2 regions of the Paenibacillus sp. J23TS9 genome follow, and region 2 is predicted to be linked to the other one. Evidence: riboswitches for the same ligand, from Rfam matches in the RefSeq annotation. Region 2 holds a riboswitch; the other holds the start of a gene.
What was found. Region 2 has a riboswitch for S-adenosylmethionine ahead of metA (homoserine O-acetyltransferase MetA). Riboswitches for the same ligand answer to the same signal wherever they lie in the genome.
Positions count from the first base shown of each region.

Region 1: it holds a riboswitch for S-adenosylmethionine, as region 2 does, so the genes downstream of both, KJS65_RS24780 (methionine ABC transporter ATP-binding protein) here and metA (homoserine O-acetyltransferase MetA) in region 2, are expected to answer to the same signal.

Region 1 is NZ_BOSG01000005.1:179,373-187,398, forward strand. Features, by position in the region: gene KJS65_RS24770 (COX15/CtaA family protein) at 32-985, shown strand; gene KJS65_RS24775 (Cthe_2314 family HEPN domain-containing protein) at 1,323-2,042, shown strand; SAM riboswitch class I at 2,132-2,268, shown strand; gene KJS65_RS24780 (methionine ABC transporter ATP-binding protein) at 2,413-3,423, shown strand; gene KJS65_RS24785 (methionine ABC transporter permease) at 3,423-4,091, shown strand; gene KJS65_RS24790 (MetQ/NlpA family ABC transporter substrate-binding protein) at 4,236-5,075, shown strand; gene KJS65_RS24795 (SDR family oxidoreductase) at 5,312-6,097, shown strand; gene KJS65_RS24800 (NifU family protein) at 6,172-6,417, opposite strand; gene KJS65_RS24805 (YuzB family protein) at 6,554-6,838, shown strand; gene KJS65_RS24810 (NAD(P)/FAD-dependent oxidoreductase) at 6,835-7,896, opposite strand; gene mqnE (aminofutalosine synthase MqnE) at 8,012-8,026, opposite strand, start outside.
Region 2 is NZ_BOSG01000001.1:3,273,083-3,281,108, forward strand. Features, by position in the region: gene KJS65_RS15270 (aminotransferase class I/II-fold pyridoxal phosphate-dependent enzyme) at 1-148, opposite strand, end outside; gene KJS65_RS15275 (PLP-dependent transferase) at 141-1,328, opposite strand; gene metA (homoserine O-acetyltransferase MetA) at 1,368-2,303, opposite strand; SAM riboswitch class I at 2,421-2,543, opposite strand; gene corA (magnesium/cobalt transporter CorA) at 2,996-3,931, shown strand; gene KJS65_RS15290 (HRDC domain-containing protein) at 4,038-5,042, opposite strand; gene KJS65_RS15295 (DUF3055 domain-containing protein) at 5,242-5,541, shown strand; gene KJS65_RS15300 (ROK family protein) at 5,612-6,499, opposite strand; gene KJS65_RS15305 (5'-3' exonuclease) at 6,731-7,588, opposite strand; gene KJS65_RS15310 (arsenate reductase family protein) at 7,718-8,026, opposite strand, start outside.

The DNA of each region.
Region 1 (8,026 bases), on a different contig from region 2:
GTTTTTAATTTGAGCTGCAGGTGAGAGAATCTTGAATACCAAACAATTGAAATGGCTCAGCTACCTGACCTTTTTTGTTATGTTTTTTGCGACTTTCGGCGGGACTGTCGTAACCAAAACGGACTCAGGTCTAGGCTGCGGCCATGAGTGGCCTTTGTGCCGGGGGCAATTTGTTCCCGCGCATACCATTGCTTCGTTAATTGAATATTCCCATCGTTTGGTCAGCGGTCTGGCAGGGTTAACTTCTGTAGCCGTTGTCGTGGCCTTCTGGCTATTCGCTAAAAACCGCAAGGATTTGCGAACGTACTCCGTTCTGACACTCATCTTTGTACTAGTACAAGCCCTTATGGGGGCAATGGCTGTTGTGTATGACCAATCCTCTGCGGTGCTTGCGCTGCATTTCGGTTTCTCCTTGATTGCTTTTGCCAGCTCTCTGATGCTGGCGCTTGGAGCCCGGAAAATGGATAAGGATAAGCACTCAACCTTCAGGGAGGAGCGTTCTCCGGTCAGTCTGGCTTTCCGGAACTATGTCTGGATAGTCACGATCTATTCGTATATGGTGGTGTATGTCGGGGCTTATGTAAGCCATACGAGCTCGGCGGGAGGCTGTTCAGGCTGGCCGCTATGCAACGGCAAGCTGGTACCGGAACTGACGGGCAGCGTAGCTATCGCATTCGTACACAGGCTGGCCGCACTGCTTTTGTTTATCGCGATCATTGTGTTGGCGTACTTTGCTTACAAACTGCATAAAGGCAGCCGTGAGCTTTGGAGCCTCGGAACTTCGGCGGCTGTTTTGTGCCTGCTGCAGGTATTCAGCGGCGCTGGAATTGTCTTTACACTGAGCAAGCCTGAATTGTATATCTTCGCGGCTCTGCTTCATAATTTGCTGATTTCTTCGTTGTTCGGCGTATTATGCTACTTGAGCGTACGCGTATGGCAGCTTGGAAGAGAGTCTGTTGAACCATTAGAAGCATCCATCAAGTAGTTTTAACGGAATAAGCAACATCGACAAAGTCCACGAAGCGTATTCGGGGACTTTGTTTGCAGCTTCAGGCATTTAGGACAACTCGAATGAATGGAGTTTACTTAAGGACATGCTATGAGCAGGCATATACTTGCAGCGCAGCCGCTGTTGCAAAAGAACCTATAGACTACAAGTTCTTATGAAACGTTATGGAAATTGTTTTAGAGAAGTTTAATCCGGAACCCGAGTTGTTTATATTGTAATATGACGAAATAAAGATATGTCGGGCCTACATAATCATCTGATATTTACAGATGAAATAGTTTTTGCGCAAATATAATGCAGGGAGAGAATGTCTATGCTGCGAACAATGCTTGGAGAAATGCCCCGTCAAAATAACGGGCTGCTTGAGGAAGCGATTGAAACGATGTTTCAAACGATCCAGCTGCTGCAAAGGGAGATGGAGAAAAACGATGATCCCAGTCATGATTTCCGCAAGCTGGAGATTTGGACGCGCGGCTTGGTCTCTTCACTGGATGAACTTGAACAAAGCTATTACGCAGCTTGCTATTTCCGCAAGTCGGTTAAAGCAGGATTCGTTGATGACATGAACATTCAAGAACAAAGTGAGTACGCCAGATACGTCTATTTTTATAAAAATGGTTTTATCCGCGTCTTTTCTATTCTGGATAAGCTTGGTACGGTTCTGAATGATATGTTTGATCTGCATACGTCAAAAGTAAAAGCGCATTATTCTTATTTTACGGTACTGAGACAGTTTGATTATCTCAAAAGTCATCAAAAGCTGGCCGAAGCACTCATCGGAATCAAAAATGACTACCGGAGCTCCCTGAATGTGCTGCGCAAGCGGCGCAATGCGGAGATCCACTATATGAATGCAGAAATGCAGGATGATTTGTGGCAGCGGCATCAGGGTTTGCATGATAAGGTTGAGCTGGAAGATCTGGATAAGCATCTGGATGATCTGAAACAAGGACTTGATATGATATGCAAATCTCTGATTGCCGCTTATAAGTATGCAAATGAGCTCTGGGCCAAAAAGGGCATGCAGGTATAAAGACGTTCAACAATTTTCCTTTTGACAAAGAAAGAAAAAGTTATTATACTGAAAATCATGAAAATGTAACTTTTAATTGCATACGTTTTTTCTTATCGAGAGAGGCGGAGGGACAGGCCCGATGAAGCCCGGCAACCGATTTGAGATGCGGCAACAGCCAATTCTGAAATGACATGGTGCTAATTCCTACAACTGCAGGTAGATCCTGCGGATTGGCAGATGAGAAAGGAAGCGACTTCGTATACGAAGAGCCCTTTTTGATTCCGTCAAGAGGGCTTTTTATTTTGTCTGTTACCGTCTTGGGACGATTGAAAGCGATAGATGCTATACAGGGTCTTGTTCAAAAGGCTCAGGGAAGGAGAGCTTCGGATTGATAGAGTTGAAACAGGTAACAAAGAAATACGGCAAAGGCGCGAAAACGACTGAAGCTTTATCCAGCCTTGATCTGTCCGTTCGAAAAGGGGAAATTTTCGGTGTCATCGGTCATTCCGGTGCCGGTAAAAGCACACTGATCCGCTGTATGAATCTGCTTGAACGGCCGACTTCTGGCGAGGTTTGGGTGGATGGAGTGGATTTGACGAAGCTCAGCAAGCAGCAGCTGCAAAGCAAGCGCAGAGGAATCGGAATGATCTTCCAGCATTTTAACCTGTTGAGCTCAGCGACTGTGTACGAAAATATTGCTTTTCCGCTTCGGCTGGCTCATATGGATAAGGAAAAGCTTGCAGCAAAGGTGAATGATCTGCTGCAGCTCGTCGGGCTGGAAGACCACAAGGATAAATATCCGGCGCAGCTGTCCGGTGGACAAAAGCAGAGGGTTGGTATCGCCCGCGCGCTAGCCAGTGATCCACAGGTGCTGCTATGTGACGAAGCAACCTCTGCGCTGGATCCGCAAACAACAGATTCGATTCTGAGATTGCTGCTGGATATTAATCAAAAATTCCACCTGACCATTGTCCTCATTACACATGAAATGCATGTCATCCAGAGCATATGCGACCGGGTGGCTGTCATTCATCAAGGAGGCATCGTGGAGCAGGGAGCCGTAACGGACGTGTTCCTGAAGCCGAAGCATCCGGTTACCCGGGAATTTATCCTGGGACAGGCGGGGGAATCAGCGCAGCTTGCGCTGGATGCTCCGCATGACGGTTCATCCCGCCTCTGCAAGCTTACCTTTCTGGGGCAGAAAACATATGACTCGATTCTGTCCAGGACAGCAAGGGAGACAGGAGTGGACTTCGCTATTTTGCAGGGAACCATCTCGAAAATTAAGGATATTCCATATGGTCAGTTGATTGTCCGTCTGGAAGGGGACCCGGAACAAATGGAGAAGACAATCCAGAGGGTTACTGCGGAAGGCCTTGATGTGGAGGTGCTTGACTGATGTGGGGACTGGATTTTTCATCATTGGACTGGAATGAGATTGGCGTTGCCAGTCTGGATACGCTCAAAATACTCGTCTCTTCGGCCATCTTCACCTTCCTTCTGGGCCTGCCGCTGGGCGTGGTGCTGTATCAGAGCTCGCGCTCAAGCAGCGGTTGGGTGCGCACCGTGTACACTGTCCTGTCTATAATCGTGAATATTCTTCGGTCCGTGCCGTTTATCATTTTGATCGTGGCGCTCATACCGATCACGGTATCGATCGTCGGCGTATCCTACGGGGTGCTCGGAACGATTCCGCCGCTCGTCATCGGGGCTGCCCCGTTTTTTGCGAGACTGGTGGAAACCTCGCTGCGCGAGGTGGATCGGGGTGTGCTGGAGGCGGCACAGTCGATGGGAGCATCCACCTGGCAGGTCATCATGAAGGTGCTGCTTCCGGAAGCAAGACCCGGACTGTTCGCCGGGATTACGATTACTATCGTTACGCTGGTCTCGTATACTGCAATGTCTGGCATGGTTGGCGGAGGCGGGCTTGGCGATTTGGCCATCCGCTATGGTTACTACCGTTACCAGAATGAAGTGATGATCATCTCCGTGTTGTTTATGATCATTCTCGTACAGCTGTTGCAGATGGCCGGCGACCGGCTCGTCAAGCATTTTACACGCAAATAGTAACAAAACTAAGGTAGTGTCATCCGATATTCGGATGTTATAGGAAATCTTCCGCATGCATGGTTTTTCACGCAAGAAAAACACATGCGGGAGGCTTTCCGCGAATAAATCATATTAAAAAGATAAACTTAAGGGGGATTTACAATGAAAAAAGGATTGTTTGCTTTGCTTAGCTTGGTTCTGGTGGTGGCACTGGCTGCATGCGGTAATAAAAATGCTGACGAAAAGCCTGCTGCCGGTGGAGACAAAGGTACGGAAGCTAAAACAGTAACATTGACGGTCGGAGCAACGGCTGTACCACATGCGGAAATTCTGAAGCATATCCAGCCCGCACTTGAAAAAGAAGGCGTGAAGCTTGAAATTAAAGAGTTCTCCGATTACGTACAGCCAAATGTACAGACATTCCAGAAGCAGCTTGATGCGAACTTCTTCCAGCATAAACCTTACCTGGATGATGAGAACAGCACCCGTAAAATGGATCTGGTGCCTGTAGTAGCCGTTCACGTGGAACCGCTGGGAGCTTACTCCAAAAAGCATAAATCGGTTGATGAGCTTCCCAATGGCGCTGTTGTCGGTATTCCGAACGACAAAACAAACGGCGGACGTGCGCTGAGCCTGCTTGCTCAAAATGGCCTTATCAAACTGAAAGAAGATAACATGATCCAAGCTACAGTTAGTGACATCATCGAAAATCCGAAAAACATTAAAATCAAAGAATCCGATGCTGCGATGCTGCCGCGTCAATTGTCCGAATTCGATCTGGCTGTAATCAACACGAACTATGCTCTTGATGCTGGCATTGACCCTCTAAAGGATGCATTGTTCATGGAAGGCAAGGATAACCCTTATGCCAACATCCTGGTTGCTCGTCCGGATAACAAGGATTCGGATGCCATTAAGAAGCTGGCTGCTGCCCTGACCTCTGACGATGTGAAAAAATTCATTGAAGATCAATACAAAGGCGCTGTTATTCCGGCGTTTTAAGCAACATGCATTATCACGTATGTTTATAAAAAGATCCGCGGGCGTTATTGCCCGTGGATCTTTTTTGCATGAAAGCAGGCAATACCTTGAAGCCAGAGGGGATGCAAGTTGTGGGGCTCAAATAAATCTTTTATACTAGAAAATGTGGGACTACATATGAATGAATGATTTTGGCATATAAATGGATTGGGGAATATACGGAAAATAAGGCATCCGGTTGGAGAGGAGGAATCATGTTGAAGGACAAAGTAGCTCTTATAACGGGAAGCGCGAAGGGTCTCGGGAAAACGACCGCGCTTACGCTGGCAGAGCAGGGCTGCGATATCGCACTCAATTATGTTCACAGTCAGGAGGAGGCGGAAGAGCTCAAGCAAAGGATCCAGGAGCTTGGAGTCCGCTGCATCGCTGTTCAGGCAGATATCTCCGATGCGGCCCAGATTGAAGAACTGGTACGACAGGTGGAATCCCGGCTCGGTAGTGCGGATATCGTAGTGAATAATGCGGGCCCTTTTATTCGTGAACGGAGATTATTCTCCGAATACACGAAGGAGGAAATTCTGTCGCTGATTCAGGGAAATCTGGTAGGCACGATGCTGCTGGATCATCTGGTGCTGCCTGCTATGCGTCATAAAAAGTGGGGGCGAATCATCCATTTCGGATACGGCCATGCAGCAGAAGCCAGAGCCTGGCCGCATCGAGCAGTCTATGCTGCTGCCAAAACAGGGCTTGTGTCTTTTACAAAAACATTGGCGGTGGAGGAGGCTCCTTTCGGTGTCACCGTTAACATGGTCTGTCCCGGCGATATCCGCGGGGACAACAAGGAAAAATCGATTGCCGAGGTTTCTGGCTTAGTGGATCGGGAGACGCCACGAGGAAGGCCTGGGAGCGGGGAAGATATCGCCAGGGTGATACGATATTTATGTCTGCATGAATCGGATTTTATTACGGGGAATATTATGGATATCTCGGGCGGTTTGGATCCCATCCGTCCATGGATTGAACCGGCGAACCCCAAATCATAGGAAACACCAAAAAAGAGACCTGCGCTTCATAACGAAGTGCAGGTCTCTTGTGTATTGCAGGTTATTGAATGGGATTAGAATACTTGGATAACATCGTTGATGCCTTCAACCTCTTCAACGAGGGCCCGTTCAATCCCGGCTTTGAGTGTAATAGTGGAGCTTGGGCAACTGCCGCAGGCACCCATCAATTTCAATTTCACGATGCCGTCTTCAACGTCAACCAGTTCCACGTCACCGCCATCGCGCTGAAGGAACGGACGAAGCTTATCCAGCACTTCTGCTACATCATCATACATGGTGCTTTGTGCGTTTTCGCTCATTAGTTTCAACTCCTTTCCTATAATGATTATTATATTACAAATGGAGATAAAATAAAATGGCTATATCTTCTCAGAGGCATCGTAAACATTGAAATTATCTGCAACCACCGCTAAACTAAGATTAGTCCTTCATTTTATGAATTCATATGAAGCAGGTGATTACCAAGTGAGACCCATCATCGAATTTTGCACGAACAACATGCATTTTGGTACCGATGAAGTCATGGACAATCTGGAAGAGAATCCGGATTATGATGTTATAGAATACGGCTGTTTAAGCAACTGCGGGCAATGCGCCATGATGCCATTTGCAATGGTAAACGGTGAAATTATCGATGCCGATAGTGCGGACGAGCTGTATCAGGCCATTATGGCAAAAATAAAAGAACTCGAGGCCTGGGACAGCCTCGAGCTGGATTAGCCGAAATGGCGTCTGGATAACCAGAGTACTCCGCTCTTCAAGAGACGGGGTACTCTTCCTTTTACGGAGGTTTTCCCCATCAGTCCGAAACCGGCTTTGCTGCCGAGTGAGCCGAGTGTGCCTTTCAGGCGGATCTTATGAAGTTTTGGTGTGTCGCCGCGCCAGAGAGCATGCAGAATTTCTGCCACCTGCTCGGCCTGTGCTCCCGCAGCCTGTGCGCTTGGAGCGAATGGGATGCTTGCACAGTCACCAACAACGTATAATTCAGGATGATCCGGAATTTGCGAATACGAGTTCACAAGAATCCGGCCTCCCGGATCTTTGGGTACCGGTAAATCCTGAACCACCTTCACAGGCTGGATTCCGCCAGTCCAAACGGTGGTGTCCGTATAAATGGGTTCATCCGCATTATACACGATGCCTTCCTCGACACGGGAAACGGAGATATGGGGTCTGGTGATGACATCATGATCCCGGAACCACTGTTCGACATATGCAGATACGGTTGACGGGAAAGCGGATAACACACGGCTGCCCCGGTCCAGAATGGTAATATTCAGATCGGGACGGCTCTCGCGAAGCTCAGCTGCCGTTTCAACACCGCTTAGACCGCCGCCGATAATATGGACCTGCCCATAAGGCTTGATATCATTCAGGCGATGATACGTCTCTCTGGTGCTGGAAAAGGTCTGAATGCTGTTTGTGTACTGCTCTGCGCCTGGAATTCCGTGATAGCGGTCCGTACAACCCAGTGCAATAACGAGATAATCATATTCGATGGGTTCGTCCTGCTCCATATGGATCAGGTTCTTTTCCAGATCAATGGAAGTCACTTCGCCATAACGTTTAGTCAGCTGGTTATGGACTGGAAACTGGATCCGCAAATCAAAATCCGAAGCCGTCCCCGCTGCAAGTGCGTAGTATTCCGTTTTTATGCCCTGAAATGGCATCCGGTCCACCAGCACCAGTTCAATATCAGGCGGCAGGTGGCTGCTGATCAGACCTTGAATCATGGCGAGACCGCCATAGCCTCCACCTAGAATGACAAATTTTCTCATTGGGTCCGTCTTTCCTTTCTTTACATCAGCTTTTAATGATTGCTTGTGATAAATTCCCAGTTGGAAATGAGTACCTTGTGCTGAATTCTGAATGTGGCGTGCCTAATCTCAGTGCTTACTCATATACTTT
Region 2 (8,026 bases):
CATCCTCATGGTGAAAGGTTGAAGCCTGGTAGATCGGTACGCTTGATGCTCCGGTGGTGCTATCAATTTCGGAACCAAAATGCAAAAGCTTGGTTGCAAACTTTAATTTATTTTCATGGCTGTTTTGCTCTTTACCGTTATCACTCATGATGCTTTCCCCCTTCAATTTCCTCTATGGCAGCGTCCAGCGCCCCTCCGAGATCTGCAATCAAATCATCGATATGTTCAATACCGACCGAGAATCGCAGCAGTCTGTCGTCCACGCCTACCGCTTTACGAATTTCTTCTGGAATATCCGCATGGGTTTGAACAGCCGGATAGGTCATCAGAGATTCCACTCCACCCAGACTTTCGGCAAATGCGATCAGCTGAATGTGGCGGAGAATGGGCTCCACATAGCTGGCATCCTTCACTTTAAAGGAGAAAATTCCCGTATTCCCGCTGGACTGCCTGTTTTGAATATCATGCCCCGGGTGATCCGGGAAAGCCGGATGAAACACTTCGTCAACTGCAGGATGTGTCTTCAGGAATTCAGCAATCACCTTGGCGTTACTCTCATGCCGCTCCATCCGCAGCGCAAGGGTCTTCATCCCTCTCATCAGCTGATAAGAATCACTGGCTCCCAGTACAGCGCCGATAGAGTTATGCAGAAAGAACATTTCTTCCGACAGCTCTTTACCTTTGGTCACAATCAGACCTGCCAGCACATCATTGTGCCCGCCCAAATACTTGGTTGCGCTATGGATGACAATGTCGGCTCCAAGCTCGATCGGACGCTGGAAGAACGGCGTAAGCAGCGTGTTGTCCACAATGGTCAGCAGCTGATGTCGCTTGGCCCAGGCTGCAACCTTTTCGATATCCGTGATCATCATCAATGGATTCGTTGGGGTCTCAATAAATACTGCCTTCGTTTCCGGACGTCTGCATTTCTCGAGTTCATCCAGGCTATTCGTATCGATGTATGTCGCAGCAACACCGAATTTTGAAAAGATTCTTTCGAGCATGCGGTATGTACCACCATACAAATCCAGGGATACTATCAGATGGTCACCTTGCCCGAACAATGAAAAGATGGTTTGCAGCGCCGCCATACCGGAGCTGCACGCAAAACCGGCGTCTCCAGATTCCAGCTGCGCAGAAGCATCTTCCAGAACTTTACGGGTCGGGCTCTTCGTTCTTGCATAATCAAACCCCGTGCTTTGACCAAGCTTGGGATGACGGAACGCTGTCGCCTGATAAATCGGAAAATTCACTGCTCCAGTCGCCGGATCTTCGAGCGAGCCAATCTGTGCAAGTCTACTTTCAATGTTTAATGGTTTCTTCTCCATAAAGGTCTCCCCCATATTCTCTTTTAATGGATGCTTTGATCAGATCTGCGGCCAAACTTCTGCAGCCTCTTCAATGTCATAAGGTGTTTCCTGATATACATAGTAATTCAGCCAATTAGAGAATAATAAGTTTGCATGGGCCCGCCATACCGTAGGAGGAATCCTAGTCGGATCATCATTCGGGTAATAATGCTTAGGAATTTCCATCTCCATGCCCTTGGCAATATCGCGTTCATACTCCCATTTCAGGGAATACGGATCATATTCTGAATGGCCCGTCACGAAAATCTGTTTGCCGTCTTTGGTAGCCACCAGATAAATTCCTGCTTCCTCGGATTCCGACAAAATTTCCAGCTCATCAATGATCTCGATGTCCTCGCGCCGTACTTCTGTATGACGGGACTGGGGTACATAAAAGACTTCATCAAATCCGCGCAAAAGCTTGACGTTTTGCTGATTAGTCGTGTGTGGAAATACGCCGAAGCATTTTTTCGCCAGATCCCATTTCGGAACACCAAAATGATGATACAATCCTGCCTGCGAGGCCCAACAGATATGCAGCGTCGAGGTGACATTGGTTTTGGACCAATCCATAATTTCCTGAAGCTCATCCCAGTAATTCACATCTTCAAAATCCATCTGCTCCACGGGAGCACCGGTAATAATCATGCCGTCAAAACGGCGGTGGCGCACCTCGTCAAACGTCTTATAAAAAGCCTCAAGATGCTCCTGAGAGGTATTTTTGGATGTATGCGAGCTTGGATGCAGCAGCGTGATCTCGACCTGTAGCGGTGAGTTGCCCAGAAGGCGCAGCAGCTGCGTTTCGGTCGTTTCCTTGGTCGGCATAATGTTCAGGATCGCGATCCGCAGGGGACGGATATCTTGATGGTAAGCCTTGCTGTCATCCATCACGAAAATATTTTCTCCGCTTAGAATCTCTTTGGCCGGCAGGGTATCCGGAATTTTAATCGGCATGATTCAACACTCCTTTTTTGTTAAGGTGGCGAAAATCATTCGGGGAGCAAGGTGTATATAACAAAAAATGACCTTCTCATTGCATAGAGAAAGGTCATCACGTTAATTCATACGCCTCTCTCATCTGTCAGGAAACAGCTGCTAGCTGCATCATGTTCCTGCAAGAATTAGCACCGTGCGTAACATACGCCGGTTGCCGGGTTTCATCGGGCTAGTCCCTCCACCTGCTCTTGATAAGATTTCGCAATATTAAATTTTGATTTAAATATGGATCATGTTCCTTACTTTAATTCATTATCCTATCCTTCGTCAAGATGCTCACGGTCAGACCTTAAATTTTTTCTTCACCTATTTCCAGCCTTTGTCATACGCTGTAAGCGGGATCGCCGGGCGAGCCATTTTCTTCTTGAAAGGTCCATGGCCCGGCGTTATACTAGACAAGTGTTTAAACCTATATGACAGAGGTGACATGTAAGATGGAAGGCGACCCGAGCCCGAAGCTGAATGCAAATGAACACAACTGCATAGAACTGATATCAGCTTGCCGGCATAGGGAAGTTTTCGTTGCTTTTGTCAATGTACTCCTTCTCTAACCCTCTATTTCCGGCCGGTAATGCTGATTTCTTTCCTGTGCTCTAAACAAGCGTTTCCCTGATCATGCATCGCGTGAGGGGATGGAGGAGTGAAATCATATGAAAATCCGGTTGGTGAACGACGGCGTTTTCAGCCCGATCGACGACATTCAAACCGCACTAACAGCCCCACCCGCAGGATTCTACTGGATCGATGCGGATGTTGACGACCTTACCCTATTGCAGCCTTTGTTTTCCCTGCATGATTTGGCGGTGGAAGACTGTCTGAGTGAGGAAGAACAGCGTCCCAAGATCGAAATTTACGAAAGCCACTATTTTATCGTTGTAAGCTCTATACGTTTTGATGACGAGGAAATTTTCATGCGTGCACTCAACGTCTTTTTGGGCCGCCATTTTATCATTACGGTGACCAAGCAAAAGATTAATGAGCTGCGCTCTCTTAAGCCGATTTTATGGGAACAGGAAGTCAGCACACCGGACCGCTTTTTATATCTGCTGATTGACTTGGTTGTGGACAATTACTTTACAGTCGGCGACCGGATCGAGGCCAAGATTGAGAAGCTGGAAGAAGACATCCTGATGCATACGAAAAAATCCCATCTGAATGAAATCATCGGTTTGCGCAGCGAGATTTTATGGCTGAAAAAGGTATTGGTCCCTCAGAAGGAAGTCATCAATACTCTGAATAAAAGAGATCTCCGGCTGATTGATGATCAGCTGCAAAAATATTTCAGCGACATTTACGAAAATGCCGTGAAGATTTCCGAAAACTTTGACACATTCCGCGATCTGATGGGTAACCTTCGTGAGGCCTACCAATCCAGTATCGCCAATCGTGCCAACGAAATCATGCGTGTTTTTACTGCCATTACGACGATATTCATGCCGTTGACCGTTATTACCGGGATTTACGGGATGAACTTTGATTATATACCTGAAATACATTGGAAGTACGGCTATTACTCCATCATCGGCGTCATGGTTTTGCTTGGCATCAGCATGGTGCTCATATTCCGGAAAAAGGACTGGATCTGAAAGAATTCGGATTCCCACGTACAAAGGACGAAGTTATGCTTTTAACAATAAAAGCTACTTCGTCCTTTTTGCGTTTCCAAGATGCCTCGACTCCAGCCGCTCCTGATTATCCCGCGTTTCTTCTGCTCTCGCCTTCCCTGCGGAAACGCATCCGGATCAGACGCAAACGTTCATAGCGCAGCTCCATCACAGAACCTGCCGCTGCTTCCTGACCGTATACCCGTTGCAGGATTGGCTTCAAAAGCCCATCACCCAGTTCTTCGAAGGCGTTCCAGACCTCTGACTGTTCTGACTGCGGCATCTCCTGCAGTTCTCCTGCGATCAAAGGATCCACATCATAGCCTTCCTTCTCCAACTGTTCCAGCGATTCCACCAGCTCACGTCTTGTCAGACTGCTTTCCTGCTCCATCTGCTCCAGACGTTTGCCTTCACTAATGCCTCTTAGCAGCATTTGCTTGGTCCGGTATTTATCCAGGTCCTGCTTGTATTTCAGCTCCTTCTGCTTGTAAACCCAGGATTCATAAGTATGCTCATCCAGCATGTCCAGAGCCCAGTCCAGCGGGAAGCTATGGCTGCGCGCATGGCCTGAAGTCAAGTTCAGAATATCCGCTCCATATTCCACAGCCTTGTTCTCTCCTACGCCCGGAAGCTGCAGCAGCTCTTCCAAAGTCATCGGTATAAAAGTACTGATGAGTCTTAGAAGCCTGTTGGTCGCAATGAAATAGGGTGCCTTTCGTTCTGACGCTGCTTTTTTGCGTCTCCAGGCACATAGCTCATTGTATAGCGCCTCTTGGTAGTTCAGTTCACTGTAGCAGTAGAGCTTCTGGATGGGCTGGCTTCTCCCCTTCTGACCCTCCTCATCAAGCAGCATGCCATCGATTAATGGCCTGAAGCCTTGACCAAGCCTAACCGCGAGCTCATGTCGGTAAATGTATAGCATTTCATTCCACGAGCCGCCTTCATACCAAATGTTTTCCTGAACCTCCCCGCTGCTATGCATATCCCTCCAGCCCAGTTTCCAAGCACCTTCGGCTTCTCCAATCCATACTTCTGCCTTGCTTTCGTCGCCCCCGCTTTCCTTGACCAAACGATTCATAAAAACAATCTGCATTCTTGTGACCTCCATCATAAAATCAGCACAACAAAAAGCACCTCTCTTAAAATGCAAGAGAGGTGCTTCCCCGAAATAAGATTATGCTGTTATTCAAGATCATACCACATCATCATAATTGGTCAATGAAAAACTGTGATTTTTGCTTTATAATAACAGGAAGATGAAACCTTTAGATTCAAGGAGTGATATGAACAGCATGCCTCAGCATGGAGAACTGGATTTTTTAGCGGACAGCACAGAGCAGACCTCTACAAGGTTTGTCACTTTTCTGGGCCCATCCCTCAAACGTTTTGATCTCGCCGTAACCAACACAGCGTTATTCTACGGAAAAAGCCTTGTGGCTGATTTACAGCAGGGAATCAGTGCCGTTATTGGTGCGGATGATGTGGAGGAGCCTGGATATCTCGAATCCGTCTTCAAGCTTTCTGAAGCGGAGGCAGCGGAGCTCCGGGAGTTTCTGAGCATGGTCGTCGGCATACCGTATTTTACGGATTAGGACAGATATAAAAAGGACAAGGCCCCTTTGAAGGTGACCTTGTCCTTTTTTTTGTTTGCTTTTTATAAGCTTACACAGAAACGGCTGCCAAGGCCTTTTTGGCCAGTGCAAGCGCTCCGCATAGTCCGGCATTGTCTCCAAGCTGCGGAGAAACAATGTAATCAGCAATTTGATCATTAATCGCAGGAAGCTGGACATAACCGTTCAGCAGCTCCTGAAGTTTGGAATGAATCAGCGGAAACAGCTGCTGCTGCTTCATCACTCCGCCGCCCATAACAATTTTTTGCGGGGACAGGATCAGGATATAATTCATCAGAGCCTGCGCAAGATAGTAGGCTTCCATTTCCCATGCAGGATGATCCGGAGTGAGTTCCACGCCTTGAACTCCCCATCTTTTCGACAAAGAAGGACCCGCAGCCACGCCTTCAAGGCAGTCGCCATGATACGGGCAAAAGCCTTCGAACTTATCATCCGGATGACGGCGTACCAGAATATGTCCCATTTCAGGATGAGAAAGCCCGTGGACCAGCTCGCCGCCGACCACAGCTCCAGCTCCGATTCCGGTTCCTACTGTGATATAGAGACAGCTGTCATATCCTTGCGCTGCGCCCCATGTATATTCGCCAAGCGCTGCTCCATTCACATCGGTATCAAATTCGATAGGCACCTCAAAATAGGATTCCAAATGCCCTACAATATCAAAATTGCTCCAATGTGGTTTCGGTGTTGTTGTAATTCGTCCGTATGTAGGACTTCCTTTGACGGGATCGATCGGTCCGAACGAGCCGACACCAATGGCTTCCACGCCTTTATTTTGAAAGAACGCGACCACCTGTGCCATCGTTTCTTCCGGTGTTGTCGTTGGAAAACTTACCCGTTCAAGCACAGTTCCGTCTTCCTTGCCGATTCCGCATACAAATTTAGTTCCCCCGGCTTCAATTGCTCCCAGAATACTCATCGTTTGTAAACCCTCCTGCACCATTCTCATTGTCTGTTTTTTATGAGGTATCAAGTATGAATCCTATCCATAACCACGGGCATTATAGCCCAGTTTATCAAAAAAAGTCAATTCAACCGCGCACATCTTACCTACTTAACCATTCCAATGATACGCAGTTAAAATGCAAAAGGAGATGCCGGCGTTGATGCCAGCATCCCCAGCGCATGGTTTTGTACCGCAATATTCTGCTTAGACAACAACTCCGAGAAGATGGCAAAGGCTCTTCATCTCGAGTTCCTCGAATTTATCCGCTACCATTTGCTCGTCAAGTGACAGCTCGCAGATATCCAGCTCGCATGCCACAGGCACACAGCAATGAATTTCCGCCAGTTTACGGGACAGATGCAGCATTTCGAGATCCGTTTCAATTTTGACGCGGACACTCTTCGTTACCTGATCCAGATTGTCCAGAATACCTTCAACCGATCCATATTCCTGAACCAGCTTATGGGCTGTCTTCTCACCGATGCCGCGGACGCCCGGATAATTGTCGCTGGCATCCCCCATCAGGGCTTTTACATCTATAATTTGGCGCGGCTGAAGCTGTTTCTCTTCATACAAGGATTCCGGTGTGTAGACCTTATAATTGCCATGGCCTTTTTTCATAATAATAACCGTCGTACGGTCACTGACAAGCTGCAGCAGATCATGGTCACCTGTTAAAATCATGACATCCATTTCTTCACTGAACTGCGTAGCCAGCGTACCGATGCAATCGTCGGCCTCGTATCCCTCGGCGCTGATATTCGGTACCCCCATGCTATCCATGACATCACGGATGATGGAAAACTGCGGCACCAGATCATTCGGCGCTTCCGGACGGTTTCCCTTGTATGCGGAAAACTGCTGTCCGCGGAAGGTCGAGCCTCCGAGATCCCAACAGCAGATGACATGACTTGGGTCAAAATTCTGAACAGCATCCCAAAAATACCGTATAAATCCGTAAATCGCGTTCGTCGGGATTCCTGATTTGGTACGGCGGATATATCCGCTGGTGGCGGTCGCATAATAAGCTCTGAATAATAAGGCCATCCCATCAACGAGCATGACAGATTGGCGTTTAGCATTAGGTATCAATCTTCGTTTCTCCCCTTGTCTGCCCTATTCCCTTTACAGGGTCCGGCAATTCTGCCTCTAGTATAACACAACTCCGGGGAGCTTTTGGGCTCTTTCCTGTTATCTCCAAGTGGATTCGTATTGGTCTTCTTTATACCCAACCGTCACTTTGCTGCCATCCGTTACGATCGGACGTTTGATCAATCTGCCGTTCGATGACAGAAGCTCAATCTGTTCCTTTTCGTCCATGCCGGCAAGCTTGTCTTTCAGACCCAGCTCCTTGTAAACCTCGCCGCTCGTATTAAAAAACTTTTTAAGCGGAAGTCCGCTCAGCTTAATCAGTTCAGCCAGTACTTCCGGTTTAGGCGGCTCATCGAATATATGATGAAGCTCCAGCTCATGTCCGTGAGCTTGAAGCCATTTCACGGC